One region of the Streptomyces sp. NPDC055749 genome, then DNA from elsewhere that is predicted to be linked to it. Evidence: riboswitches for the same ligand, from Rfam matches in the RefSeq annotation. Region 1 holds a riboswitch; the other holds the start of a gene.
The links. A riboswitch is a leader RNA that binds a small molecule or an ion and turns the genes downstream of it on or off. The one in region 1 is predicted to bind glycine.
Positions count from the first base shown of each region.

Region 2: linked by a shared signal. The riboswitch ahead of gcvP (aminomethyl-transferring glycine dehydrogenase) and the one ahead of gcvT (glycine cleavage system aminomethyltransferase GcvT) in region 1 are both predicted to bind glycine.

Region 1 covers NZ_JBSHFH010000003.1:55,097-59,954, forward strand. Annotated here, with positions in the region: gene glyA (serine hydroxymethyltransferase) at 53-1,312, opposite strand; gene gcvH (glycine cleavage system protein GcvH) at 1,331-1,708, opposite strand; gene gcvT (glycine cleavage system aminomethyltransferase GcvT) at 1,811-2,938, opposite strand; glycine riboswitch at 3,116-3,213, opposite strand; gene ACWGO0_RS03190 (AAA family ATPase) at 3,370-4,044, shown strand; gene ACWGO0_RS03195 (enhanced serine sensitivity protein SseB) at 4,116-4,858, shown strand, end outside.
Region 2 covers NZ_JBSHFH010000013.1:158,053-162,910, reverse strand. Annotated here, with positions in the region: gene ACWGO0_RS13000 (DNA polymerase IV) at 1-792, shown strand, start outside; gene ACWGO0_RS12995 (PRC-barrel domain-containing protein) at 714-1,085, opposite strand; glycine riboswitch at 1,219-1,316, shown strand; gene gcvP (aminomethyl-transferring glycine dehydrogenase) at 1,511-4,396, shown strand; gene ACWGO0_RS12985 (DUF5999 family protein) at 4,508-4,714, opposite strand.

The DNA of each region.
Region 1 (4,858 bases):
TCACTGTTCAGTGTGCGCGGTGCCCCCACCGGATGTGCAAACTGCGGATGACCTACTTGAGGCCGGGGTACAGCGGGAACTTGTCGGCCAGCGCGATGACGCGGGCCTTCAGGTCGTCCGCGTCGTAGGACGGCTTCAGGGCCGACGCGATGATCTCCGCGACCTCGGTGAAGTCCTCGGCCTGGAAACCGCGGGTGGCCAGGGCCGGCGTACCGATCCGCAGACCCGAGGTGACCATCGGCGGGCGCGGGTCGTTCGGGATGGCGTTCCGGTTGACCGTGATGCCCAGCTCGTGGAGCCGGTCCTCGGCCTGCTGGCCGTCCAGCTCGGAGTTGCGCAGGTCCACGAGGACCAGGTGCACGTCCGTACCGCCGGAGAGTACGGAGACGCCGACCTCGGTGACGTCCTGCTGGACCAGGCGCTCGGCCAGGATGCGCGCGCCGTCCAGGGTGCGCTGCTGGCGCTCCTTGAACTCCTCGCCCGCCGCGATCTTGAACGAGACGGCCTTGGCCGCGATCACGTGCTCCAGCGGGCCACCCTGCTGACCGGGGAAGACCGCGGAGTTGATCTTCTTCGCCAGCTCCTGGGTGGAGAGGATCACACCGCCGCGCGGACCGCCGAGGGTCTTGTGCGTGGTGGTCGTGACGACGTGGGCGTGCGGCACCGGGTTGGGGTGCAGACCCGCGGCCACCAGGCCGGCGAAGTGCGCCATGTCGACCATCAGGTACGCGCCGACCTCGTCCGCGATGCGGCGGAAGGCGGCGAAGTCGAGCTGACGCGGGTACGCGGACCAGCCCGCGACGATCAGCTTCGGCTTGGTCTCCTTGGCGAGGCGCTCGACCTCGGCCATGTCCACGATGCCGGTCTCGTCGACGTGGTACGGGACCACGTTGTAGAGCTTGCCGGAGAAGTTGATCTTCATGCCGTGGGTCAGGTGACCGCCGTGGGCCAGGCTCAGGCCCATGATCGTGTCGCCCGGCTTCAGCAGCGCGAACATCGCGGCGGCGTTGGCCTGCGCACCGGAGTGCGGCTGCACGTTCGCGGCCTCGGCGCCGAAGAGCGCCTTGATGCGGTCGATCGCGATCTGCTCGACGACGTCGACGTGCTCACAGCCACCGTAGTAGCGGCGGCCCGGGTAGCCCTCGGCGTACTTGTTGGTGAGGACGGAGCCCTGCGCCTCCATGACGGCGACCGGAGCGAAGTTCTCCGAGGCGATCATTTCGAGGGTGGACTGCTGACGGTGGAGCTCGGCGTCGACAGCGGCGGCGACGTCCGGGTCCAGCTCGTGGAGGGAGGAGTTGAGAAGCGACATCAGGGGGTCCCTTGGGTCTCAGTTGCCGGAGAACTCGGTGTACTCGTCGGCGGAGAGCAGGTCCTTCGGCTCCTCCGCGACGCGTACCTTGAACAGCCAGCCGCCCTCGAAGGGAGCGGAGTTCACCAGCGACGGGTCGTCCACGACGTCCTGGTTCGACGCGGTGACCTCACCGGTCACCGGCGAGTACAGGTCGCTGACCGACTTGGTCGACTCGAGTTCGCCGCAGGTCTCGCCCGCGGTCACCGTGTCGCCGACCTCCGGGAGCTGGGCGTACACGACGTCACCGAGCGCGTTGGCCGCGAACTCGGTGATGCCGATCGTGGCGACGCCGTCCTCGAGGGCCGACAGCCACTCGTGCTCCTTGCTGTACCGCAGCTGCTGGGGGTTGCTCATGACCTGAATTCTCCTGTACGCGGGGGAGTGCTGATGAACGGTGGTCTTACGGTGTGAGACGCGACTGCGTCACGTGGGCAGAGGCTGCCGCGCCCTACGGTTCTACTTCTGGCGCTTGTAGAACGGCAGCGCCACGACCTCGTACGGCTCGTGCGTGCCCCGGATGTCGACTCCGACGCCCGCGGCGCCGGGTGCGGCGTGCGCCGCGTCCACGTACGCCATGGCGATCGGCTTGCCCAGCGTGGGCGACGGGGCACCGGAGGTGACCTCACCTACGACCTTGCCGTCCGCGACGACCTCGAAGCCGGCGCGGGGGACCCGGCGGCCCTCGGCGATCAGGCCGACGAGCTTGCGCGGGGGAGCGGTCTCGGCGCGCTCGGCGGCGGCCTGAAGGGCCTCCCGCCCGACGAAGTCGCCCTCCTTCTCGAACTTCACGACCCGGCCGAGACCCGCGTCGAACGGGGTCAGCGCGGTCGTCAGCTCGTGCCCGTACAGCGGCATGCCCGCCTCCAGGCGCAGCGTGTCGCGGCAGGAGAGCCCGCACGGGATCAGGCCGACGGGGGCGCCCGCCTCGGTGAGGGCCTTCCACAGCTGCTCGGCGTGCTCGGGGGCGACGAAGAGCTCGAAGCCGTCCTCCCCGGTGTAGCCGGTACGGGCGATCAGCGCCGGGACACCGGCGACGGTGCCGGGCAGGCCCGCGTAGTACTTGAGCCCGTCCAGGTCGGCGTCCGTGACGGACTTCAGGATGCCGGGGGACTCCGGGCCCTGGACGGCGATCAGCGCGTACGCGTCACGGTCGTCCCGTACGACGGCGTCGAAACCGGCGGCGCGCTCGGTGATCGCGTCGAGGACGATCTGCGCGTTGCCCGCGTTGGCGACGACCATGTACTCCGTCTCGCCCAGGCGGTAGACGATCAGGTCGTCCAGGATTCCGCCGTCCTCGCGGCAGATCATGGTGTACCGGGCGCGGCCGAGGCCGACCGTGCCGATGTTGCCGACCAGCGCGTGGTTCAGCAGGTCGACGGCCTGCGGACCCGTGACCGTGATCTCGCCCATGTGCGACAGGTCGAAGAGACCGGCCTTCGTACGCACGGCGTTGTGCTCGTCGCGCTCACTGGCGTAGCGCAGGGGCATGTCCCAGCCCGCGAAGTCGGTCATGGTCGCGCCCAGCGAACGGTGCAGGGCGTCCAGCGCGGTATGGCGGGGGGCAGTGCTCGGGGCAGTGCTCATGGATATGGCTCCAGGGCATGACGACAGAGGACGATCCCTCCCCATCTGTCATCGGAACCTGAGAGGTTCGCCGAGAGGCCCTGAAGGGGGTCAGTCCCTGATGAACGGGGACAATCCCTGCAGAGGTCGGCTTGCACCTTGGGTGGAGCCGCAAAACGGCTCGCTTTTCAGATCTGCCTCATCCACGCGGTACGGGGCCTGAGAGATTCAAGGGAGGAACTTGCTCCTTCGGCGCCCGGCACACACAGTGTCCGGAACTCTCCCGCGCGGATTCAAACGGCCGGTATGCAGTTGGCGGGGTCATCATCGCACGAGGTGCGGGAGAGTGGGGCGTCCGGTCCCGACGGAAACGCGCCGGTGAGCCGGTTGTGCCGCATTACCTTTTCTTTACACTTCTTGGGCAGATGTGGGTCACCGGACAGGGGGAGGCGATGACGTTGCAGCGTTACGCGACGACCGCGGGGGTCGCGCACGGCGCGGTGCCGCCGCAGCAGGCGGCGCCCGTCCGCGAGGCGCTGGGCACGCACGCACCCGTCGTGCGCGATCTGCGCAGCCGGGACGGGCGCAGCCCGCGCAGCCTGGACTTCGCCGCGGGCGACGTCGTGGTCGTCTCGGGGCTGCCCGGCAGCGGCAAGTCGACCCTGATCCGCCGCACGGTGACGGACCGGGCCATCGACTCCCAGGACACCAGGGACCGCTGGGCCCGCGCCCTGCCCGGCCTGCTCCCGTACGCCCTCTACCGGCCGCTCGTCAGGGCCGCCCACTACACCGGACTCTGGCAGGCACTGCGCTCCGGCGAGGCCGTCGTGGTCCACGACTGCGGTACGCAGACCTGGGTACGGCGCTGGCTGGCCCGGGACGCCCGGCGCCGGGGCCGCATCCTGCACCTCGTCCTGCTCGACGTCACCCCCGAGGTGGCCAGGGAGGGGCAGCGGGAGCGCGGGCGCGGAGTCTCGGGTTACGCCTTCGCCCGCCACCGGCGCTCCGTCGGCCGGCTCATGCGCGACACGGAGACCGGCCTGCTGCCCGCGGGATGCGCATCGGCGGTGCTCCTGGACCGTCAGGCCGCGGACGCGCTGGACCGGATCTCCTTCGCGCGTACGTAGGACGCACCGCGCCGGCCCCGCTCGTCTACGATCGCTGCCGCAGAGCATGACGAGAAGGGAACAGGGGACCAGTGGACAATCCGGCGCCTTTCGAGACGCAGCCGCACCACGGCTGGCCGGGCAACGAGCTCGAAGAAGTACTGGTCGCCTCCCTCGGCGTCCCGGAGGCCGCCGGCCGGCTGCTCGAAGTGCTCGGCCGCAGCCAGCTCTGGGTGCCGCTGCCCAACGGCGGCAGCACCGCCAGCGCCGACCTCGATCTGCCGATGATGGACATCGAGGGATCCGCGTACGTCCCCGTGTACAGCTCCGAGGCCCAGTTCCTGCTGTGCGTCGGCACCCACCTCTCCTTCGCCGTGGCGCCCGCCCGCGAGTTCGCCCGCGGGCTGCCCCCGCAGGTCGGCATCGCGTTGAACCCCGGCGGAGCCGTCGGCCTGCCCCTGCCGCCGCCCGCCGTCGCCGAACTGTGCCGGGCCGGCCGTACACCCCTGGACGGTCCCGCCAGCGGCGGCCGGGTCACGCTGTACGAGCCGGACTGGCAGGTCGACCCCGTCGACTTCCTCGCCGCGGTGTCCGGGGAGTTCCAGGAGAGCGGCGTCGTGAGCACCGCCCGCCGGGCGCTGGCCACCATCGAGGGCGGCGACCCCGTCCTCTTCGTCGGTGTCGAGTTCGCCACCTGGGACGGTGCGGGGCAGAGCGCCCCGATGGACGCGCTGGGCCGTGCGCTCGGCCGGGTCCAGCCGCCCTGGCCGGTCAATCTCGTCCTGCTCGACGTGGCGCAGGACCCCGTCGGGGACTGGATGCGGGAGAAGGTACG
Region 2 (4,858 bases), on a different contig from region 1:
CACGGCGCCTCGCTGCACCTCATGGCCCTCGGGTACGACGACCGGCCCGTGGTGGCGGAGCGGGACGCCAAGTCCGTATCGGTCGAGGACACCTTCGATGTGGACCTGCACGACCGGGTGCGCGTCAGGACCGAGGTGGAACGGCTCTCGGACCGGTGCGTACGGCGGCTGCGGGCCGCGGAGCGCTCGGGGCGGACCGTGGTGCTGAAGGTGCGGCGCTACGACTTCTCGACGCTCACCCGCTCCGAGACCCTGCGGGGGCCCACGGACGACCCCACCGTGATCAGGGAGGCCGCCGCGCGGCTGCTGGAGGCCGTCGACACCACCGGGGGCGTACGACTGCTCGGGGTGGGCGTCACGGGGCTTGCGGACTTCACCCAGGAGGATCTGTTCGCGCAGGCCGCCGACGCGCTGAGCGCCGCCGCGGACCTCGAGGCGACCGCCGAGGCCGGTGCCGACGAGGAACCGGCGGACGCGACCGAGGAAGCCACCGAGGAGACCCCAGAGCAGCTAGCCGCACGGCGCTGGCCCTCCGGACACGACGTACGGCACGAGACGTACGGCCACGGGTGGGTCCAGGGCAGCGGCGTGGGCCGGGTGACCGTGCGCTTCGAGGAACCGGGCGACGCCCCGGGCCGCGTACGCACCTTCCGCATCGACGACCCGGAGCTGCAGCCGGCCGAGCCGCTGCCGCTCGTGAAGGACCCCGTGGACTACTCCTCCTGGCCGGCCAGCCTGCCGAAGTCCCGGTCCGGGGCCACGTCCTCGGGGGGCGGCGAGTCCAGACCGTAGTGGCGGTACAGCTGCAGCTCCTGTTCCGGTGAGAGATGCCGGCCGACACCGAAGTCGGGCGCGTCCTTGATCAAGGCGCGGTCGAAGGGGATGCGCAGCGAGTCTTCGACGAATTCGCTCGGCTCCAGGGGCACGAAGGCGTCCCTGCTGAACAGCCCGGTACGCACCGCCGCCCACTCGGGCACACCGGTCGCGTCGTCGAGATAGACCTCATCCACCGTTCCGATCTTGGCGCCCTTGCGGTCGAATGCCTTGCGGCCGATCAGGCTGCGCGGATCGATATCGGTCTGCACGGTGCCTCCCACTGGTCGCAACAACTGAGGGTGGTCCCCCTATTACTCCACAAGCACTACGAAAGTGCAGATCGAGGGCGTCGGCCACTCGAGACGGCCGGCGCGTGCCCGCTGGTACGCTGGCAGTGGCTGCTGACCCCGTGCGGGAGAGTCCTCCGGTTAAGAACCCGGAGGCGCCGAAGGAGCAAATCCTCCCCGGAATCTCTCAGGCCCCCGTACCGCACGGTTGAGGTCACTCTGGAAAGCAGGACGGGACTCGTACGGGCAGATGCCGGCACGGGACCCTTCCTCACCGACGGTGAAAGCCGGTACGCCTTGGCGCGTGCCGGTGAAGCTCTCAGGTTGAGATGACAGAGGGGGAGGCCGTTCGGGCACCCACGCCGTGGTGCCCCTCGCAGGTCGTGACAGACCAGGAGGCCTCCATCATGACCCCCCGTCGCACTCCGCTCTCCCAGCTGGAGCAGGGCATTCCCTTCGAGCAGCGCCACATCGGGCCCGATGGCGAGGCCCAGGCGAAGATGCTCGCCCAGGTCGGCTACGGCTCCCTCGACGAGCTCACCGCCGCCGCGGTGCCCGACGTGATCAGGAGTGCGGAGGCGCTGAACCTCCCCGCCGCCCGCACCGAGGCCGAGGTCCTGGCCGAGCTGCGCTCCCTCGCCGACCGCAACCAGGTGCTCGCCCCGATGATCGGGCTCGGCTACTACGGCACCTTCACCCCGCCGGTGATCCTCCGCAACGTCATGGAGAACCCGGCCTGGTACACGGCGTACACCCCGTACCAACCGGAGATCTCCCAGGGCCGCCTCGAGGCGCTCCTCAACTTCCAGACCATGGTCGCCGAGCTGACCGGACTGCCGACCTCGGGCGCATCCCTGCTCGACGAGGGCACCGCCGCCGCCGAGGCCATGGCGCTGGCGCGGCGCGTCGGCAAGGTCAAGAACGGCGTCTTCCTGGTCGACGCGGACACCCTGCCGCAGACGATCGCGGTGATAGAGACCCGCGCGGAGCCGACCGGTGTCGAGGTCGTCGTCGCCGACCTTTCCGAGGGCATCCCCGCGGACGTCGCCGAGCGCGGTGTCTTCGGCGTGCTGCTCCAGTACCCGGGTGCCTCCGGAGCCGTCCGGGACATCAAGCCCGTCATCGAGCAGGCCCACGAGCTCGGCGCGATCGTCACCGTCGCCGCCGACCTGCTGGCCCTGACCCTGCTCACCTCGCCCGGCGAGCTGGGCGCGGACATCGCGGTCGGCACCACGCAGCGCTTCGGTGTGCCGATGGGCTTCGGCGGACCGCACGCGGGCTTCATGGCCGTACGCGAGAAGTTCGCCCGCTCCCTGCCCGGCCGTCTGGTCGGTGTCTCCGTGGACGCCGACGGCAACAAGGCGTACCGCCTGGCCCTCCAGACCCGCGAGCAGCACATCCGCCGGGAGAAGGCCACCAGCAACATCTGTACCGCTCAGGTGCTGCTCGCCGTGATGGCCGGGATGTACGCGGTCTACCACGGCCCCGACGGGCTGCGGACGATCGCCCGGCGCACGCACCGCTACGCCACGATCCTCGCCGAGGGCCTGCGGTCCGCCGGCGTGGACGTGGTGCACGGTTCCTACTTCGACACGATCACCGTGCGGGTCCCCGGCAAGGCCGAGGAGATCGTCGCGGAGGCCCGTGGGCGCGGTGTGAACCTGCGGCTCGTCGACGGCGACCTGGTCTCCCTCGCCTGCGACGAGACCACGACCCGTACGCAGATCTCCGCCGTCTGGGCCGCCTTCGGCGCCGACGGCGACATCGAGGCGCTGGACGCGGCCACCGCGGACTCGCTGCCCGATGATCTGCTGCGCACGGACTCGATCCTGGCCCACCCCGTTTTCCACCAGCACCGTTCCGAGACGGCGATGCTGCGCTACCTGCGCAAGCTGGCCGACCGTGACTACGCGCTGGACCGCGGAATGATCCCGCTCGGCTCCTGCACCATGAAGCTGAACGCGACCACGGAGATGGAGTCGATCACCTGGCCCGAGTTCGGCGCGCTGCACCCCTTCGCGCCGGCCGAGCAGGCCCAGGGCTTCCTGACCCTGATCCGCGAGCTTGAGGAGCGTCTGGCCGAGGTCACGGGCTACGACGCCGTCTCCATCCAGCCGAACGCGGGCTCGCAGGGCGAGTTCGCCGGTCTGCTGGCCGTTCGCGCGTACCACCGGGCCAACGGCGACGACCAGCGCACGGTCTGCCTGATCCCCTCGTCGGCGCACGGCACCAACGCCGCGAGCGCCGTGATGGCCGGCATGAAGGTCGTCGTGGTGAAGACCGCCGACGACGGCGAGGTCGACATCGAGGACCTGCGCGCGAAGATCGAGAAGCACCGCGACGAGCTCGCCGTGCTCATGATCACGTACCCCTCGACGCACGGTGTCTTCGAGGAGCACGTCGCGGACATCTGCGGCGAGGTGCACGACGCGGGCGGCCAGGTGTACGTCGACGGCGCCAACCTCAACGCGCTGGTCGGTCTGGCCAAGCCCGGCAAGTTCGGCGGCGACGTCTCGCACCTGAATCTGCACAAGACCTTCTGCATCCCGCACGGCGGCGGCGGTCCGGGTGTCGGCCCGGTCGGCGTGCGCGCCCACCTCGCGCCGTACCTCCCGAACCACCCGCTCCAGCCCGCCGCGGGCCCGGAGACCGGCGTGGGGCCGATCTCGGCCGCCCCGTGGGGCTCGGCGGGCATTCTTCCCATCTCCTGGGCGTACGTGCGCCTGATGGGCGGAGAGGGCCTCAAGCGGGCCACGCAGGTGGCCGTGCTCGCCGCGAACTACATCGCCAAGCGGCTCGAACCGCACTACCCGATCCTGTACAACGGCCCGGCCGGTCTGGTCGCGCACGAGTGCATCGTCGACCTGCGGCCGATCTCCAAGGCGACCGGGGTCAGCATCGACGACGTGGCCAAGCGCCTGATCGACTACGGCTTCCACTCGCCGACCATGTCGTTCCCGGTGGCCGGGACGCTGATGATCGAGCCGACCGAGAGCGAGAACCTCGCGGAGCTCGACCGTTTCTGCGACACGATGATCGCCATTCGCGGCGAGATCGAGAAGGTCGCCTCCGGTGAGTGGAGCGCGGACGACAACCCGCTGAGCAACGCCCCCCACACGGCGGCGGCGCTCGGTGGCGACTGGGCGCACGGCTACAGCCGTGAGACGGCGGTCTTCCCGGCCGGTGTGTCCCCCGCGGACAAGTACTGGCCGCCGGTGCGCCGGATCGACGGTGCCTTCGGCGACCGCAACCTGGTCTGCTCCTGCCCGCCGCTGGACGAGTACGACAACTGAGGTACAAGCGGTAGAGCGTGACGCGGACATGCGTCGGGGCCGGTGCGGAGACTTCTCCGGCCGGCCCCAGTTCGTACGGCCGCTGTCAGGGTCTGATCCAGACGGCGGACCCTAGGCGGCTTTCATGATCCGGCCGGTTTCCAGCGGCCGGTGCGGTGCGATGATCTGCCCGTCCGGGAGCAGTTCGCCGGTGTCCTCGAAGAGCAGGACGCCGTTGCACAGCAGGCTCCAGCCCTGCTCCGGGTGGTGTGCCGTGAGGCGCGCGGCTTCCCGGTCGGCGGAGTCTGCGGACGGGCAGGGTGGCTGGTGCTGGCACATGGATGGGTTCTTTCGCTGCGTTGAGTTGATTGTCCTGCGGCTTGACGGTGTGTTCATGGCCGCCCCCGTATCAGTCGGTCCGGTCCCAGTGTTGCCCCACGGGAGTCATTCCGCAGGGATTTCGTGGCAGCTCTTGTCCTCCTC